Regions from separate parts of the Dechloromonas sp. ZS-1 genome, predicted to be linked through region 3. Evidence: riboswitches for the same ligand, from Rfam matches in the RefSeq annotation. Region 3 holds a riboswitch; each other region holds the start of a gene.
The links. A riboswitch is a leader RNA that binds a small molecule or an ion and turns the genes downstream of it on or off. The one in region 3 is predicted to bind cobalamin.
Positions count from the first base shown of each region.

Region 1: another riboswitch for cobalamin. It lies ahead of AACO21_RS00540 (energy-coupling factor ABC transporter permease); the one in region 3 lies ahead of bluB (5,6-dimethylbenzimidazole synthase).
Region 2: another riboswitch for cobalamin. It lies ahead of AACO21_RS04550 (TonB-dependent receptor); the one in region 3 lies ahead of bluB (5,6-dimethylbenzimidazole synthase).

Region 1 is NZ_JBDIYD010000001.1:107,978-113,982, reverse strand. It holds gene hybB (Ni/Fe-hydrogenase cytochrome b subunit) at 1-800, shown strand, start outside; gene AACO21_RS00560 (nickel-dependent hydrogenase large subunit) at 820-2,532, shown strand; gene AACO21_RS00555 (HyaD/HybD family hydrogenase maturation endopeptidase) at 2,532-3,026, shown strand; gene AACO21_RS00550 (HypC/HybG/HupF family hydrogenase formation chaperone) at 3,026-3,316, shown strand; gene hybE ([NiFe]-hydrogenase assembly chaperone HybE) at 3,309-3,881, shown strand; cobalamin riboswitch at 3,931-4,138, shown strand; gene AACO21_RS00540 (energy-coupling factor ABC transporter permease) at 4,269-4,949, shown strand; gene AACO21_RS00535 (energy-coupling factor ABC transporter substrate-binding protein) at 4,946-5,338, shown strand; gene AACO21_RS00530 (CbiQ family ECF transporter T component) at 5,328-6,005, shown strand, end outside.
Region 2 is NZ_JBDIYD010000002.1:361,453-367,457, reverse strand. It holds gene AACO21_RS04555 (PepSY domain-containing protein) at 1-742, opposite strand, end outside; gene AACO21_RS04550 (TonB-dependent receptor) at 744-2,849, opposite strand; cobalamin riboswitch at 2,975-3,230, opposite strand; gene AACO21_RS04545 (6-carboxytetrahydropterin synthase) at 3,352-3,942, opposite strand; gene AACO21_RS04540 (GTP-binding protein) at 3,936-5,018, opposite strand; gene AACO21_RS04535 (Fur family transcriptional regulator) at 5,100-5,570, shown strand; gene AACO21_RS04530 (hypothetical protein) at 5,656-6,005, shown strand, end outside.
Region 3 is NZ_JBDIYD010000001.1:434,428-440,432, reverse strand. It holds gene AACO21_RS02185 (ATP-binding protein) at 1-377, shown strand, start outside; gene AACO21_RS02180 (response regulator) at 365-1,726, shown strand; gene AACO21_RS02175 (cobyric acid synthase) at 1,759-3,222, opposite strand; cobalamin riboswitch at 3,281-3,468, shown strand; gene bluB (5,6-dimethylbenzimidazole synthase) at 3,510-4,265, shown strand; gene cbiB (adenosylcobinamide-phosphate synthase CbiB) at 4,262-5,203, shown strand; gene cobD (threonine-phosphate decarboxylase CobD) at 5,196-6,005, shown strand, end outside.

The DNA of each region.
Region 1 (6,005 bases), 330 kb from region 3:
ACTTCTGGCACATCCTGTGGCCGACCTACGCCAATCCCAATTCCGTGATGTTCGAAGTGGCGCTCTGCATCTCCTGCTACATCACGGTCATGTGGATCGAGTTCTCGCCGGTCTTCATGGAGAAGTGGGGGCTGAAGGTGGCCAGGAAGAAACTGGAGAGGGTGCTGTTCTTCTTCATCGCGCTCGGCACGCTCTTGCCGATGATGCATCAGTCCTCGCTCGGCACCCTGCTCGTCGTCATGGGCACGCAGGTCAATCCGCTCTGGCAGACGCCGATTTTGCCCCTGTTGTATCTGTTGACCGCCGTGACCATTGGCTATGGCGTGGTGCTCTTCGAATCCTGTCTGGCCGCATCGGCCTATCGCATGGAGATCGAGATGCACCTGCTGCGCCCGATGGCCAGGATCATGCTCGGTTTGCTCGGCATCTTCCTGCTGGTGCGCGGCATCGACCTGAGTGTGCGCGGGGCCTGGGCGCATGCCTTCTCGCCCAGCCTGGAAGCCTTCTTCTTCTGGCTGGAAATGGGCTGCTTCATGCTGCCTTATGCCTTGATCGGGGCGCCTTCTGCCCGGAAAAATCCGGCCCGGCTCTTCCTGGCCGGGATCGCCATCATGAGCGGCGGCGTCCTGCTCCGCGTCAATGGTTTCCTGATCGGCTACGACACCGGCCCCGGCTGGCACTACTTCCCGAGCATCGCCGAGATGCTGGTCACGATCGGCATGTTTGCCGTCGAAGTCCTCGGCTACATCCTCATTACCCGTCGCTTCCCGGTGCTGCCGCGCCCGGTTGCCGCGCACTGAATGCATTAGGAGAATCACCATGAGCAAACGTGTAACCATCGACCCCGTGACCCGCATCGAGGGCCACCTGCGTGTCGACGTCGAAGTGGATGGCGGCCGGGTCAAGAAGGCCTGGGCCTCGGGCCAGATGTGGCGGGGCGTCGAGAACATCCTGATCGGGCGCGACCCGCGCGATGCCTGGGCGATCACCCAGCGTATCTGCGGCGTGTGCACCACCGTGCATGCCATCGCCTCCGTGCGTGCCGTCGAAAACGCACTGCAGCTGGAAATCCCGGTCAACGCGCAGTACATCCGCAACATGATCATGCTGGCCCACGCCGTGCATGACCACATCGTGCATTTTTATCACCTCTCCGCGCTCGACTGGGTCGATGTCGTCTCCGCGCTCAAGGCTGATCCGGCCAAGGCGGCGAGCGTGGCGCAGGGCCTGTCGAGCTGGAGCGGCAACAGCGCTGCCGAGTTCAAGAAAGTGCAGGACAAGCTGAAGGGCTTTGTCGGGACGGGGCAGCTTGGCATCTTCACCAACGGCTACTGGGGCCACCCGGCCATGACGCTGAGCCCGGAAGTGAACCTGATTGCCACGGCGCACTATCTGCAAGCGCTCGAAATCCAGCGTTTTGCCAGCAAGATCGTCGCTGTTCTCGGCTCAAAGTCGCCGCATATCCAGAACGTGGCGGTCGGCGGCGTGGCCAATCCGCTGGCCACCGATGCCCAGTCCGTGCTGACCCTTGAGCGCCTGCTGGCGATCAAGGAATGGATGCTCAAGCTCGAGGATTTCGTCAAGAACTGCTATCTCGTCGATGTCGGCGTGATCGGCGGTCACTATGCCGACTGGACCAAGTACGGGCGCGGCATTACCGACTATCTGTGCGTGCCGGACATCCCGTTGGACGGCAAGGGCACGCAGTTTGCCCTGCCCGGCGGCTTCATCGCCGGCAGCAAGCTGGAAAGCCACAAGCCGATCACCAGCTTCAACGACAAATATTTCATCGATGGCGTTTCCGAAGCGATCAAGCATTCCTGGTACGACTACAAGGGCGGCAACGATGTCACGCTGCACCCGTACAAGGGCGAGACGACGCCGAACTACACGGATTTCCAGGACAACGGCAAATACAGCTGGCTGAAGTCACCGACCTTCTACGGCAAACCGATGCAGGTCGGCCCCTTGCCGCGCGTCATGAACCTGCTCGCCGCCGGTCATGCGCCGACCAAGCAGTACGCGACCGCGGCGCTGGATCTGGTGTCCAAGGTGGCCGGGACGACGGTCGGCGTCGAGGCCCTGCATTCCACCATCGGCCGCCATGCCGCGCGTGCGGTGGGCTGCGCCGTGCAGATCGACGAATTGCTGCATCAGTGGGACCTGCTGCTGGCCAACATGGGCAAGGGCGATTACGCCACGTTCAACCGCCCGACCTTCCCCAAGGGCGAGCAGATGGGCGTCGGTTTCCACGAAGCGCCGCGTGGTGTGCTGTCGCACTGGATTGTCATCGAGTCCGGCAAGATCAAGAACTACCAGTGCGTCGTGCCCACCACCTGGAATGCCGCGCCGCGCAACGAAAAAGACCAGGCGGGCGCCTATGAGGCCTGCCTGATCGACAACCCAGTGGCCGATCCGGAGAAACCGCTTGAAGTCCTGCGCACCGTGCACTCCTTCGACCCCTGCCTGGCCTGCGCCGTGCATGTGGTCGATCAGGAAAACCATCCGGTGATCACGGTCAAAGCCGCCTGATGAAGCGCATCGTCATCCTGGGGGTGGGCAACATCCTGCTCACCGACGAAGGCGTCGGGGTGCGCGTCATCGAGGCGCTCGAACAGGGCTGGACCTTCCCGCCCGAAGTCGAGCTGGTCGATGGCGGCACCTGCGGCATGGAGCTGCTGGAGCAACTGGAGGACCTCGCGGGCCTGATCGTGGTCGATTGCGTGCGCTGCGGTCGACCGCCTGCCACGCCGGTTTTGCTGGAAGGCGACGCGGTGCCGGTGTTTTTCCGCACCAAGCTCTCGCCGCATCAGGTCGGTTTGTCCGACGTGCTGGCCAGTCTGGAACTGACCGGCAAGGCGCCGGGGACGACCATCATCGTCGGCATGCAGCCGATCTCGATGGGCCTCGGCATGGCCCTCTCGCCGGAAGTGGCGGCGCAACTGCCGGTGCTCATCGAGATGACGCTCGCGGCCCTGGCTGGCCTCGGGGTCCAGGCGACGATGCGGGCGCAGGAGGCGGCCTGATGTGCCTGTCCGTGCCGAAATGCGTTGTCGAATGGGAAGGCGAGGGGGACAATGCGGGCGAATTCGCCTGGGTGGAACGGCATGGGCGGCGCGAACGCATCAACATGATGCTGATCGGCCCGCAGCCCGTCGGCACCTGGGTCCTGACCTCGCTGGGGCTGGCCAAGGATGTGGTCGGCGATGCCGAGCGGGGGCTGATCGAGGATGCGCTGGCGGCCCTGGCCGAAACGCTCGATGGCGAGTTCGACCCGAACCGGCATTTCCACGATCTCGACCGCGCGCATGACTGAACGCCTTCGCCAACCCGCCCTGCAACCGCCCCCCATCCGCCCTGCGGAAGCCCGCGAGACAGACCCGAGCGCTTTTCTCGAGGCGCATTACCAGCAGATCTGGACGACGCGGATGCACGACCTGCCCTTCGTCAATCCGGCACTGCAGGTCGAGGCCGTCGGTTTCGTGCGGCACGACGGCGACTGGCTGGGCGTGGTCATTACCCCCTGGTTTCTCAACCTGCTCCTGCTTTCCGGCGGCGGGCCGCTGTGGGGCGATATTCCGGCCGGCGAGCGTCGTTACCTCAATCTGCCCTGTGGCACCCTGCAGTTCATCGCAGACGATGACCCGGAGATCGGCCCCTATCAGTACTGCCCCCTGATCGCGCCGGTGAGTTCGATTCCGGATCATGTGACCGCCCGTCAGGCGGCGCTGGATGCGATGCGCTCGGTCCTGTCGAGCCTGCCGCTGGGCGTGCCAGAGACGGCTGGCCCGCCCGCTTCAACGCCTGTGCCGCCCGCCGAGCCGGCGGCGCCCGTGTCGCGTCGCGGCTTTTTCCGTCGGCTGGCCGGCAAGCAGGGCTGACGCGTCCCCCCCAATTTTTTGCAGTTCCCAAACGCCATATTTCCCGTTTATACTCCGGCCCACTTCGGGTGCCTGACTGTTTTTTGACGGTTGGGTGAAACGGGAAGCCGGTGACCCTGCGCAAGCAGGCAGTCCGGCGCAGCCCCCGCTGCTGTAAGCCTGACGACTCCGCATCGAACCACTGTGCCAAGGGCACGGGAAGGGGCGGAGAAGGATGAGGGTAAGCCAGAAGACCGGCCCGACGAATTGAGTTGCACTGTGCCCCGGGGTGTGGGCGGTGGACTGTCGCCGGCTGCCGTCCTGTTCAGGGGCTTTGTGTCTGCGCTTCCTCCTCTCTCCCTCTTGTCATAGTGCGTTGGCATTTGCGCACACGTCGAGGGAGGTCGCATGCACATCATGGAAGGGTTCCTGCCGGCCCCGCACGCGCTGGCGTGGACCATCGCGGCCAGCCCGTTCGTGGCCGGGGGACTGTACGCCCTGCGCCGCACTTTGCAGGCAGCGCCGGAGCGCCGCATGCTGCTCGGCGTGGCGGCAGCCTTTGCCTTTGTCCTCTCCGCCCTCAAGCTGCCCTCGCTGACCGGCTCGTCTTCGCATCCGACCGGCGTCGGTCTGGGTACCCTGCTTTTCGGTCCGCTGGCCATGGTGCCGGTCGGCCTTGTGGTCCTGCTCTTCCAGGCCCTGTTGCTGGCGCATGGCGGATTGACGACCCTGGGTGCCAACCTGTTTTCACTGGCCGTGGTCGGGCCGCTCGTCTGCCATGTGCTTTTCCGCGCTGCGCGCGGGGTGGGCGTGCCGTTCAGCGGCGCGGTGTTTGTGGCCGCCAGCCTGGGAAATCTGGCGACCTATGTGACGACGGCCGGGCAGCTGGCGCTGGCCTTTCCCGACCCGCTGGGCGGCGTGACGGCCGCGTTTGCCAAGTTCGTGACCATTTTTGCCCTGACCCAGATTCCGCTTGCCTTGAGCGAAGGCCTGCTCACCGTGCTCGTGGTCAATACCCTGCGCCGCCTCAATGCGGATGAATTGCGCAACCTGCCGCTCTGGCGGGGCTTGGCGGAGGCCAAGCCATGATCGGGTGCGTACGCAGTTTCCTGCTCGGGGGGGCGGTCCTGCTGCTCGGTGCGTTGCCGCTCTGGGTGATCGAGCCGGGCGAGGCCGCCTTCCAGGGGAGCGACCAGCAGGCCCAGGCCGAGATCAGCCGCTTGGCGCCGGACTACCAGCCCTGGGCCAAGCCGCTCTTTACCCCGCCCGGCAGTGAAATCGAGTCCTTGCTGTTTGCCTTGCAGGCCGCGCTCGGTGCAGGCCTGCTCGGCTATTGGCTGGGCCGCGCCACGGCGCGGGCGGAATTCCGCAAGGCGGCCTCGGTCCCCTCGGCCGCGGTGTGTCCGACGGTCGACCATCCCGCCGGAGCCAAATCCGTCGGGCGGGATACGACGCAGGAGAGCCCGCATGTGGATTGAAGCCCTCGCCCAGCGCAGTCCGTGGCGAACGGTCTGCCCGTTTGCCAAGGCCGGTTTCGCCCTGACTGCCGGCGGTTTGGCGTTTGCCGGCACGGCGCCGCTGCGGGTACTGAGCGTGGCGGGCGTGTTGAGCCTGTTGAGCGTCTGGGGGGCGGGGACGCCCTGGCGGGCCTACGGGCGCGTTGCCGCACCGGGTCTGGCCTTTCTGCTGCTGTCGAGCTTGACCTTGCTGGTTTCGGTACAGACGGACGCCATGGGCGCCCTGCATCTGATCTGGCTCCCCGAGGGCGGTCTGCGCCTGGCCGAACTGGGCGCGCGGGCGCTGGCTGCGCTTGCCGCCTTGCTGTTTCTGGTGCTCAGTACCCCGTTGCCGGATCTGCTGGGCATGCTGCGTCGCCTGCGGGTGCCGGCCAGCCTACTCGATCTGATGGTCCTGTGTTACCGCATGCTGTTCGTCTTTGCCGCCGCATGGCGGGCGGTGCGGACAGCCCAGCAGGCGCGCCTGGGCGGCGTTTCGTTGCGGGCCCGCTGGCGCGGGCTGCAACTCATCACGGCCAGTCTGGCGGTACAGGTCTGGCTGCGGGCCCAGGCGCTGGAGCGGGCCGCTGCAATGCGCCTGGGCGAGGGGCGGCTGCGTTTCCTGTTGCCGGTGTATCCGACGGCAAGG
Region 2 (6,005 bases), on a different contig from region 3:
GGTAGGGCGTGCAGCGCTCGTTGCGGTAACGACGGCGCAGCCGCAAGCGTTGCAGGCCCAGCCAGAGACCACTGAAGGCGAGGAGCAGGGCGGCCCCGCTGCCCCAGAGCACGACGTTGCGCCAGAGCGGCGTGTTGGCACGCAAGGGCGTGATGTAGAGCCAGTGGACCACGCTGCCCAGCCAGTTCCAGGCACGTTCGCCGGGCGCCGTGTCGAGCGCTACCTCACCCGTGCGGGCCGAGACGTAGTAGGCGCGGCCATCACGCAGCTGGACCAGCCAGAAGGGGCGTAGTGCATCAAAGCGGCGATAGAGGGTCCATTGGTCCTGGGTGAGCGTGCTCACCGTGGCAATGCCGGTTGGGCCGGCATGGGGCAGGACGACACGGCTCGCCAGAAGCGCATCTGCTTCCGGTGCGATCCGGCCATCGCGCGCATCCACTTGCCACCAGCGTTTTTCTGCCAGAAAACGGTAGGCCGGCGTACCGCCGGCCGCCGTCAGGCGGATGGCCTGGGGCGCACCGGACAGGCCCAGGGCCTGCCAGGCGGTCGCCGGGGATACCCGCACGCTGTCCGCAGCCAGTGGCGGCAGGCCGGCCAGACGCTCGGCATCATCGAGTTGCGGTCGGGCCACAAACAGCATGACCAGGCCCGAGATGAACCAGAGCAGCACCATCAGGCAGAGTCCGATGCCCAGCCAGCGGTGGCTGAGGTGCAACAGGCGCAGGTAAGTCCCCTTGGCCATCTTAGAACTTCATCTCGGCCACCAGCTCGAAGCGGCGGGCTTCGCCCAGGATCATCTGGTTGTTGTAGGTTCGCGTGGCGTAGAGCTTGTCGGCCAGGTTGCGGCCGAGCAGGCGCAGCGTCGTCTTGCCATCGACCTGCCAGGCGATGCTCGCATCAGCCACCGTGTAGGCGCCAAGTTGCAGGCTGTTGGCGTTGTCGGCGTAGTTCTTGCCGACATGGCGCAGGCCGAGCGAGGTTTGCATTGCACCCAGGCGGTAGTGGCCCCAGAGGTTGGCGACAAAGGTCGGCACGTTGGCCGGCGTGTTGCCGGCGCGCGAGACGCCGACGCCGCTCACGCGCTCGATGAGGTGCGTGTATTCCGCCTGCAGACGCGTGACGTTGCCTTCAAAGCGCCAGTTTGGCGAAGGCGTGAGTGCGGCGGCGAGCTCGATTCCTTGCGAATACTGGCTGCCACCCTGGATGGAGAGGGCCGAGTTGTTCGGGTCGCGGGTGACGATGTCGTCCTTGTCGATGCGGTAGAAGGCAGCGCTCCACTCACCCAGGCCGTTGCCCAGCTTCTGTTTGAGGCCGACTTCGACCAGCTTGCCGCGGGTCAGCTTGAAGTCCGCATTGGCCAGATTGAGCGAAATCATCGAGGTCACCGGATCGTGGCCGGTGGCGTACTGGGCGTACACGCTGGTATCGCGGGTCAGGAAGTGGGTCAGGCCGAGACGCCAGGCATTGCCGGTCAGGCTGCGGCCAAAGTCGGTGCCCGAAACCAGTTCGTCGCGATAGATATTGGCGCGGTCATGACGGAAGCCGGCCAGCAGCAGCCAGCGTTCGTCGAACTGCCAGGCATCTTCGGCATAAAAGCCGTGCAGGGTGCTGGCGGTGTCGAATTTGGCCAGGGTGGCATCCGGGCTGAACCACTGACCATGTGCCGGATTCTGGATGCTCACGCTGGAACTGCCGCCATAGGGGGCGTTGTTGATGTGCCGGAAACTTACCCGGGCCGCCTCCCAGCCCAGCACGGCGCGATGGCTGCCGTGCTTCAGGCTGGCCTCAAGGCGGTTGCCGGTCTGCGCGAGCTCATGCTGGATGTGCAGGTAATCGCTACGGTCGACGCGATGGGCGGCGGTATTCAGCGTATAGCTTTCGATGTTCATCCAGCGGCGCTTGGATTCGAGGTGATACAGCTCGTTGCTCAGGCTCAGGCGATCATTGACCTGCCATTCGACGCGGGCGCGCAGACGCGTGTCGGCGTAGCGGATCACGGCGTCGTCGGCGTTGTAGTTCTCGCGGCGCAGTTCCGGCAGGATGCGGCCGTTGTCATGCGGCGTGCCCCAGTAGCGTTCCGGGCGATTGACGCTGTAATCGGCCGTCAGGTCCACGCGCAGATCGCTGCTCGGCTGCAGGCGCAGCCGGCTCATCAGCTTGGCTTCCCGGGATTGGCCGAGGTCGCGGTAACCATCGATATCGGTGCCGTAGGCGTCGATCCGGTAGCTGGCAATCTCGCCCAGCCCGCCGGTGGCGCCGACCCCGAGGCGCTTGACGCCATCGGTGCCGACGGCGGCCATGGCTTCCTGGCTGGCGGTCCGGCTCGGTTCCTTGCGGATGGCGTTGATCGTTGCCCCCACCGTACCGCTGCCAAAGACCACCGAGGCCGGGCCATGCAGCACTTCGACGCGCTCATAGCCCCAGGCGCTGCCCGGATAGTTTTGCGTGCCGGCACCGGTCTGGATCCGGATGCCGTCTTCGGCAATGCCGACCGAGTTGGTGCCGGTGTAGCCGCGTGCGGAGAAGGACAAGCCCCCCGTCCCGCCGGAGCCGATGTCGGTGATCCCGGTGGCGCGGGTGATCCCCTCGCGGATCTGGAAGTCGCCGCGCTCCTGCATTTGCAGGGCATCGACCGTGCTGACTGCGGCCGGCAGTTCGCGCGCCGTGATGCCCGTGCGGCTGCCGGTCGGCGTGGCCTGATCGAGATGCAGGCTGGCGGCGTTGCGATGAGCGCTGACCTCGACGGTCGACAGCGTGGTTTGGGCAAAAACCGGCAGGCTCGTGGCCAGGGCGACGGCGGCCGCCAGGCGGTTGGGTGTGAACAAGGGGTAGGGCAGAGTGTGCAACATGGTCTTTCCTCAAAAGGACCGTCTGCACGCGCAAAGATGATCGGCGACGACCTGTGGTCGACGCATCGCTGTCATCCTCCGCATCCCCGCAGACGATCCATTGCATACGCTGTACCGATGGCTCGGACAGCACGAATGCAGCAGGCCGGTCTCCGGGCTTGCCAGTCTTGCCGCATCGCCTTCCCACGTCATCCGCGCGCGTCCGTCCGGACGCCACGTCATGTCGCAGTGGCAGGTGAATCGTCGATTCACCGTGATGCAGCCGCACTGGCTTACCGTTGCGGGGGCAGCCGAGGCATTGCAACCCCAAGGGGGCGCGCACCTCATTCCCGTTTCACCCGTTTTGTCACCAAAACAGGCACCTGATGCAGTGTGGATACCCTGAGTCGCCACCCGGAAGGTATCCGGTTCTGTCTGGATGGCGTACTGCGTTGTCCCCCCGTGCAGGAAGGACAACTGCGGCGGCATCATACGTTTTGCCGCCGGGATGGGCAACCCATGCTCAAGCCGCACGCTGTGCCGGGGCGGGGAAGAGGCGGTGGAGCAGGGCGGCGGCCGGACTGGCCTGCGGTGCGGGCCAGTCGGCGCGGAGGGCGGGCGAGAACTGCACGTCCGCCGGCAAAATCAGGCCCATGGCCGGGTTGACCGCATCCGCCCGGAAACACTGGGCGTAGCCGGTTTCGGTTTCATGCACGATGACCGAGTTGAGACGCACCGCGCCTTCGCCATTGCGGTGCGGCGTATGCTGCAGCACATGGTCGATAAGTACGAAGAAGACGCGCGCGAACTGCTCGGCACTCGGTGAAACGGGCAGGATCAGCCAGCGCTCGGAAAACTGCTGCGCGGCCGCCAGATAGGCCGGATCGTCACCGGCCCAGACGCTGATGGCATGGTCGAAGGCATCGATCAGCCAGTTCGGCCCCTGCTTCAGGAGGCCGAAGTCATAGACCATCTGGCCGTGGTCCAGCGTGTCGGCTTCGAGCAGCAGGTCGAGCTTGTACGAGTGGCCGTGGATCGAGTGCGAGCAGCGCCGCGTGCTGCAGCCGCGCACGATATGGGCATGCTCGAACTTGAAGCGTTTGCGGATCAGCACGGATCAGCCGGTGCGCCGCTGTCGCGGACGCCGCAGAACATCTCGAAAGCCTGTTCGATCATGCCTTGCGGCACGTCACGCACGATGAAAACGAGGCGGCTCTTTCGGTCGTTGTAGGGCGCATCGCTCGGCCAGGCATCAAGCATGGCGTAGGGGTACATGACCTGCTGGACGCACTGGATGACGCGCGGCTTGGGGTCGCCTTCGATGTTCAGCAGGCCCTTGATCCGCAGGATGCGTTCGCCCACGGTGTCGAGCAGGGTGCGGACGGCATCGGCAAAGAAGACCCATTGCAAGGGCTGATCGAAGGTCAGGGCAAAGCTGTAGACGTGCGCATCGTGGCGGTCGACATCGTGGTGGTGGTGATGATGTCCGTTGGCCTGGCGGCGTTCTTCTCGGACTTTTTCTTCGGCCAGCCAGTTGGCGACATCGGCTGTCTTGTTGCCAGGGTCGTACAAGCCGCAGTCGGTCAGTGAGGCGAGGGCGACTTCGCCGCGCCGCACATAGATCTGGGGGGCGGAGGGGTTGAGGCGGCGCAAGGTGCTGCTCACCGCTTCAAGTTGTTCCGGGCTGGCCAGGTCGCATTTGCTGAGCAGCAGGCGGTCGGCCATGGCCACCTGCTTGACCGGCTCCGGCTGGCGTGCCAGTTGTTCCAGGGCGTGCGTGCTGTCGACCACGGTGACCACGCCATCGGTGCGGAAACGGTCGGCCACGAAAAAGTCTTCCATCAGCGTGAAGATCACCGGCGCCGGATCGGCCAGGCCGGTGGTTTCGATGATCACACGCTCGATCGGCGGCAGTTCGCGGCGCAGACTCTTCATGAACAGCTCGGTCAGGCTACGCGTCAGGTCGCTGCGCACGGTGCAGCAGATGCAGCCGGAGTCGAGCAGGACCATGTTTTCGTCGATTTTGCTCACCAGATGATGGTCGACCGCCACGCTGCCGAATTCATTGATGAGTACCGCCGTGCGCGCCATCTCCGGCTGGCTGAGCAGGTGATTGAGCAGCGTGGTCTTGCCTGCCCCGAGAAAACCGGTCAGCAGGGTCACGGGAATGCGGCGGTCGTTCGAAGCCATGGTGATCGATGCGTGGTGAAAGATGCAATGTTATAACATATCATTTGTAATCACCAAGCCCGCCCCTCTACAATGACGCCCATGACTGCCGAAGCCTCCTGCGCCCAGACCGGCGCCGACTACCTGGCGCGTGCCGCCTTGCGCTGCAAGGATCAGGGCGTCCAGCTCACGCCCATCCGGCGCGACGTGCTGGCCCTGCTGCTCGAACACGACAACGGCCTCAAGGCCTATGACCTGCTGGCCCGCATCAAGACGCTGCGCAGCAATGCGACGCCGCCGACGGTGTACCGCGCCCTCGATTTCCTGATCGAGCAGGGCCTGGTGCACAAAATCGAGCGGCTCAACCAATTTGTCGCCTGCCGCCACGAAAGCCATCAGTTGCCCGGCCTCTTTCTCGTCTGTACGGGCTGCGGCAGCGTCAGCGAACTGCATGATCACGGCTTGATCGACACCGTTCAGCAGCAGCTGGCCCGGGTCGGCCACCGCTTTGACTGCCAGGAGATCGAACTGGCCACGCGCTGTCCTGACTGCCAGGCCAAACACGCCACCTGACGAGAAAAATGCCGTTTGCCGCTGTTAGCGGCGCGGCCGCTTTGAGACAATCCTGTCTTTGTCCGTTTCTCAAGCGATTGCCACCATGATCCAAGGCCAGTACCGCTATTCCATCCTGCAAGTGCCGGAAGCCGTGACCCCGCTCAAATTACGCGGCCACCTCCGCAAGGAAATCGAGGCCGTGCAGGCCACCGCCAAAAACGAAGAAGACATCATCCTGATCCGCCTCTTCGTCCTGGAAAAAGTGCTCTTCGGTCTGGGCCAGAAGAAGGTCGACAGCATCCTGCATGGCATCGTCGCCAAATGCCCGAACATCCAGCGCATTGAACTGGAACCGCTGTCCCGCCCGCTCAGTGCTGAAGAAATGCAGGAAGCCGCCGAGGACGCGCAAGCCAACCTCGAAGCCCTGACCCAGCGCGTGATGGCGACCAAGGG
Region 3 (6,005 bases):
GCGCCGAAATGGCGCTGGAAGCCCGCCTGCATCTGCAGCACCACGGACTCACGCTGCGCCTCGACTGCACCCTCGAGGACGCCTGGCCGATGGACCGCGAATTGGTCGAGGACATGCTCAGCAACGCCCTGCAGAATGCGAGCCGCTTTGCCCGGGCGCAGATTCTGTTGCAAGCCCGCCTCATTGAAGGTGGATTACAGCTGTGCGTGGCCGACGATGGCCCTGGCTTCGCCCATCTCCCCCCCGCCAGCGGCACGGGATTACGCATTGCCCGCCGCCTGGCCGAACTGCACACGCGCGGCCCAGAGCACGGCACGCTCATGCTGAGCAACGGCGGCCCGCTGAACGGCGCCTGCTTCACGCTATGGCTACCGTAAACATCGACTTCTCCCAGCGCCGCTTTCTCGTCATCGACGATCAGCCGATGGCCCGCGAAGCCCTGCGCACCATTGCCCAGACCGTCGGCGCCTTTGCCGTCGAATTCGCCGCAAACTATCAGGACGCGATCTACCGCATCCGCAACAACACGCCGGACATCATCCTCTGCGACTACATTCTGGGCGACGGACGCTCCGGGCAGCAGTTGCTGGAAGAACTGCGCCGCTTCAACCTGCTCAAGGACGAAGCCATCTTCATGATGGTCACCGGCGAGCAGTCCTACGAGCAGGTCGTCTCCGCCGTCGAACTGGTGCCGGACGATTACATCATCAAGCCTTTCTCGCCGGACAAGTTGCTCCTGCGCCTGGCCCGCATCATGGCGAAGAAGGACTTCTTTGCCGATTACTACCGGGAAAAACGCCAGCAGGAATACGCCCGCGCCCTCGCGCTGCTTGCTGCCAAGCGGGACAGCGAGGCCGGTCGCCCCTACCGCTTCGAAATCCTGCGCCAGCAGGCGGAAACCCTGCTCGCCAGCGGCGATGCCGTGGGCGCAGAGGACGCCTATCGCGACATTCTGAACAATTACGAATTCCCGTGGGCCCGCGCCGGCGTGGCCCGCTCGCTACATCAGCAAAGCCGTCACGGTGAAGCGCGCGAGGAGATCGACCGCGTCGTCGCCAGCACCCCGCATTACTTCGATGCGGTGGATCTCAAGGCCAACATCTGCATCGCCCAGGGCGAAACCGAGGAAGCCCAGCGCGTCCTCGACGAGGCTGCCAAAAAGACGCCACGCAATTACCTGCGCAAACGCCTGCTGGCCGAGGCCGCCACCCTGAATGGCGACACCGAGACGGCACGCATTGCGATGGGCGATGTGATTGCCAACGATTCAATGCCCGGCGCCGTGTCTGCCGCCGACAAACTCAGCCATGCCCGCACACATGTGGCGAGTAACGACAAGATTTCCGCCGAGAAAGTACTGGTCGGCATGCGCGAATCCGAAGTTCAGAATCTCACGCTGGACGAACAAGCCAGTTTTGCCGCCCTGCTCGCCATCGCCAGCCCGGAAAAGGGCAAGAGCAAATTTGCCGGCCTGCGCCCCGCCCTCATTTCCGCCGCGCTGGAAACCACCGCCCGCCTCGACATCCTGCGTGCCGCGATGGTCCTCAACGACCGCGAACTGGCCGACCAGCAGGCCGCCCAGACCATGGCCGGACCGGATGCCAAGAAGAGCTTCAACAGCGTGCGCACGCTGTACGCCCTGCATGGGCGCGAAATGGATTTCCGGGAAATCCAGAAACAGGTCGCCCTGCGCCGTATTCACCACGACGAGCCGAACGGCGCCTGAGACTCAGGCCCCGGTGCGGGCCTGCCTGCGCGTCAAACCGGCAGCCAGGGCGCCAGTTTCTGCCAATCGAGCGCCGCCTCGACGGCATCGGCCAGACGATCCAGATCGGCCTCGCGCCGCGCCGCGAAATCCACATCCTCGACCGCTTCGGCACCGGCCCAGTGCAGCAGGGCACTGAGCGCTTCCGGTGTGTCGAATACCCCATGACAATAGGTGCCAAGCACCTGGCCATCATCCGAGATCACCCCATCCGGACGGTCGCCCGCCAGCCAGACGGATGGCTGGGCCAAACCATTGCCCCGCGTCACGCCCAGGTGAATCTCATAGCCGGCCATCGGCGGCGAACCGGGCAGATTCAGGTGACCGCTCACATTGCGCAGCTGCTTTTCGGGCTCCAGCGTCGTCTCGACATCGAGCACGGCCAGACCACGCGTCGAGCCGCCGCCGCCTTCCAGGCCCAGCGGATCGTGAATGGCCTGACCGAGCATCTGATAACCGCCGCAGATGCCGATCACCTTGCCGCCGTAGCGCAGATGGCGGGTGATCGCCTTGTCCCAGCCCTGGGCGCGCAGCCAGTCCAGATCGGCGCGCACGGCCTTGGAACCGGGCAGGACGATGAGATCGGCGGCAGGCGGCGCCTCGCCGGGGCCGATCCAGCGGAAATCGACTTCCGGATGCAGGCGCAGCGGATCGAGATCGTTGTGGTTCGAGGTGCGCGGATAGGCCGGCGCCACGACTTTCAATTTGGCCGCTTTTTTGCCGTCGACCGTCGCCGTCGCAATCGCATCCTCGGCATCGAGCATCAGGCCGTGCAGGTAGGGCAACACCCCGAGCACCGGCTTGCCGGTCCGTGCTTCCAGCCAATCCAGCCCGGATTGCAGGAGGCTGATGTCGCCGCGAAAACGGTTGATGACGAAACCGACCACCCGCGCCTGTTCCGATGCGGACAGGAGATCGAGCGTGCCGACCAGATGGGCGAAGACGCCGCCCCGGTCGATGTCGGCGACGAGAATGACCGGACAATCGACCGCCTCGGCAAACCCCATGTTGGCGATGTCGCGTGCCCGCAGATTGATCTCGGCCGGGGAACCGGCGCCTTCGACGAGCACGCAGTCGTAGGCGCCGGTCAACCGGTCCCAGGAGGCCAAAACGGCCTGCATGGCGCGTGGCTTGTAGTCCTGATAGTCGCGGGCATTGAGGTCGGCCGCCACCTTGCCGTGAATGATCACCTGCGCCTTTTTGTCGGTGGTCGGCTTGAGCAGCACCGGATTGAAATCGGTATGCGGGGCCAGGCCGCAGGCCAGCGCCTGCAAGGCCTGGGCGCGACCGATTTCCCCGCCATCGACGGTGACCGCCGAATTGAGCGCCATGTTCTGCGGCTTGAACGGCGCCACGCGCACGCCCCGACGCTTCAAAACACGGCACATCGCCGCAACCAGCGTGGACTTGCCGGCATCGGAAGTGGTGCCTTGCACCATCAGGGAAGCGCGTTTCATGATTGGCCCGGATGTCAAAAGCCCATAATTATGGCACCATCGCCCCCGCCCGATCTCATTCGGGCAGGTGTCTCCGGGTGCCCGCCCCCAAACGGGGCAGGAGAATCGGGAAGGCGGTGCGATTCCGCCACGTGCCCAACGCTGTGAGGAGGACGTTTGCCGCATCAGGCCACTGGTCAGCGACCGGGAAGGCGCGGCAACGGGCGAATCCGAGTCAGAAGACCGGCCAGGAGACGGATTGACCGGCTTTGTGGACGAAAGCCGCCGCGTTTCCAGAAGGGGAATCCATGGAAAACCCGAATGCGCCCAGCGCGCACGCCTTTACCGATGCCGAACGGGCAGCGGTCTACCACGCCATTTTCAGCCGTCGCGATGTGCGCGCGCAATTTCAGCCCACCGCCGTGCCCGACGAGGTTTTCAGCCGCATTCTGATGGCGGCGCATCACGCGCCCTCGGTCGGCTTCATGCAGCCCTGGAATTTTCTGGTGGTCCGCTCACCGCAGGTGAAGCAACGGGTACATGACGCATTTCGCACGGCCAACGACGAAGCGGCCAGGATGTTCCCGGATGACAAGCGGACACTTTACAGCCAGCTGAAACTGCAAGGCATCCTGGATGCGCCGATCAACCTCTGCATCACCTGCGACCGCACGCGCACCGGCCCCCTCGTCCTGGGGCGCACGCACATGCCGACCATGGACCTGTATTCCAGCGTCTGTGCCGTGCAAAACCTCTGGCTCGCCGCCCGCGCCGAAGGGCTGGGCGTCGGCTGGGTGAGCATCTTCCACGAATCGGCGCTGCAGGCGGCGCTGGGCATCCCCGAGCACATCGTGCCGATCGCCTATCTGTGCATCGGCTATGTCAGCCATTTCAAGGACAAGCCCGAGCTGGAAACCGCCGGCTGGCTGCCCCGCCTGCCGATCACCGATCTCCTCTATTACGACCAGTGGGGCGCCGGCGATGCAGGCCAGGCCGATCCGCTGACCACCCGTCTGGCCGAAATGCAGGCCGGCATTCAGGATCGCGGCGAATTTCCGGCATGACCGACCTGTTGACCGGCGCCTGGGCGCTCCCGCTGGCGGCACTGACCGCCGTGCTCATCGACCGCCTGTTGGGTGAGCCGCAGCGCTGGCATCCGCTGGTCGGCTTTGGCAATCTGGCCGGGGCGCTCGAGCGCCGCCTCAACCAGCGCCGGATCAGCCTGGGCATCCTCGCCTGGAGCCTTGGCGTGCTGCCCTGGGTCGGCGCTGCCTACTGGCTGCATGACACCCTGTCGCCACCCGGACGGCTGCTGCTGGACATCGGCCTGCTTTACTTCGCCCTCGGCGCGCAAAGCCTGGGCGAACATGCCGAGGCCGTCGCCCGCCCCCTGGCCAGCGGCGACCTCGAACAGGCCCGCCAGCGCGTCGGCTGGATGGTCTCGCGCGACACCGCCCAACTCGATGCCTCCGGCGTCGCCAAGGCCGGCATGGAATCGGTGCTGGAAAACGGCAACGATGCCATCTTCGGCACCCTGTTCTGGTTCGCCTTGCTGGGCGGGCCGGGCGCCCTGCTCTTCCGCCTCGCCAACACCCTGGATGCGATGTGGGGCTACCGTACCGAACGCTACAACCTGTTCGGCCGCTTTGCCGCCCGCTTCGACGATCTGCTCAACTGGCTCCCCGCCCGCCTCACGGCCTTGACCTATGCCCTGCTCGGCCAGACCCGCCTCGCCTTGCGCTGCTGGCGCACCCAGGCCGGTGTCTGGGAAAGCCCCAATGCCGGCCCGGTCATGGCGGCCGGCGCGGGCAGCCTGGGCGTGCAACTGGGGGGGGCCGCCATCTATCACGGCCAGGAAGAAATCCGCCCGCCGCTCGGCGCCGGCCCAGCCCCCGTCGCCGGTGACCTGGCCCGTGCCATCCGCCTGATCCGCCACAGCCTCTGGCTCTGGCTCGCCACCTTTGCCCTGATCGCCCTGCTCTCCGAGGTGCTGCATGCTTGAACACGGAGGGCGCCTGCGCGCCGCCGCTGCCCGTTACCACCGTCCGCTGGCCGACTGGATCGACCTGTCGACCGGGATCAATCCGCATGGCTGGCCCGTCCCGCCGCTGCCCCCCGAAGTCTGGCAACGCCTGCCGGAAGACGATGATGGCCTGGAAGCCGCCGCCGCGGCCTATTACGGCAATCCCAACAGTCTGGTCGTGGCCGGCTCGCAGGCCGCCATCCAGTGGCTGCCCGCGCTCCTGCCCCGCGCCGCCGTGGCCTGCATCGCACCGCTCTACGCCGAACACCCGCACGCCTGGCAGCGCGCCGGCCACAAGGTGCGCTTTCTGCAGAATGCCCTCTTGCCGCGCGCCCTCACCGCCGCCACCCCCTATGTGCTGTGCTGCAACCCGAACAATCCCAGCGCCGACCGGCATCCGCAGGCGGTCGTCCTCGATGCCGCCGCACAACTCCACAAGCGGGGCGGCTGGCTGATCGTCGACGAGGCCTTCATCGATGCCACGCCGGAAGACAGCATCACCGCGCTGGCCGGCACCGACGCGGCCCCGAATCTGATCGTGCTGCGTTCGCTCGGCAAATTCTTCGGCCTGGCCGGCCTGCGCGTCGGCTTTTTCTTCGGCCCAGCCGCCCTGCGCGAACGCATGCAGGCGGCGATGGGCCCGTGGACGGTCTCCGGCCCGGCCCGTGCCGCCGCCCGCCTGGCCCTGCTCGACACCGACTGGCAAGCCGCCATGCGCCCGCGCCTGTGTGCTGAAGGCGCCCGACTGCAGACCCTGCTCGCCCCCTTGGGCGAGGTCAAG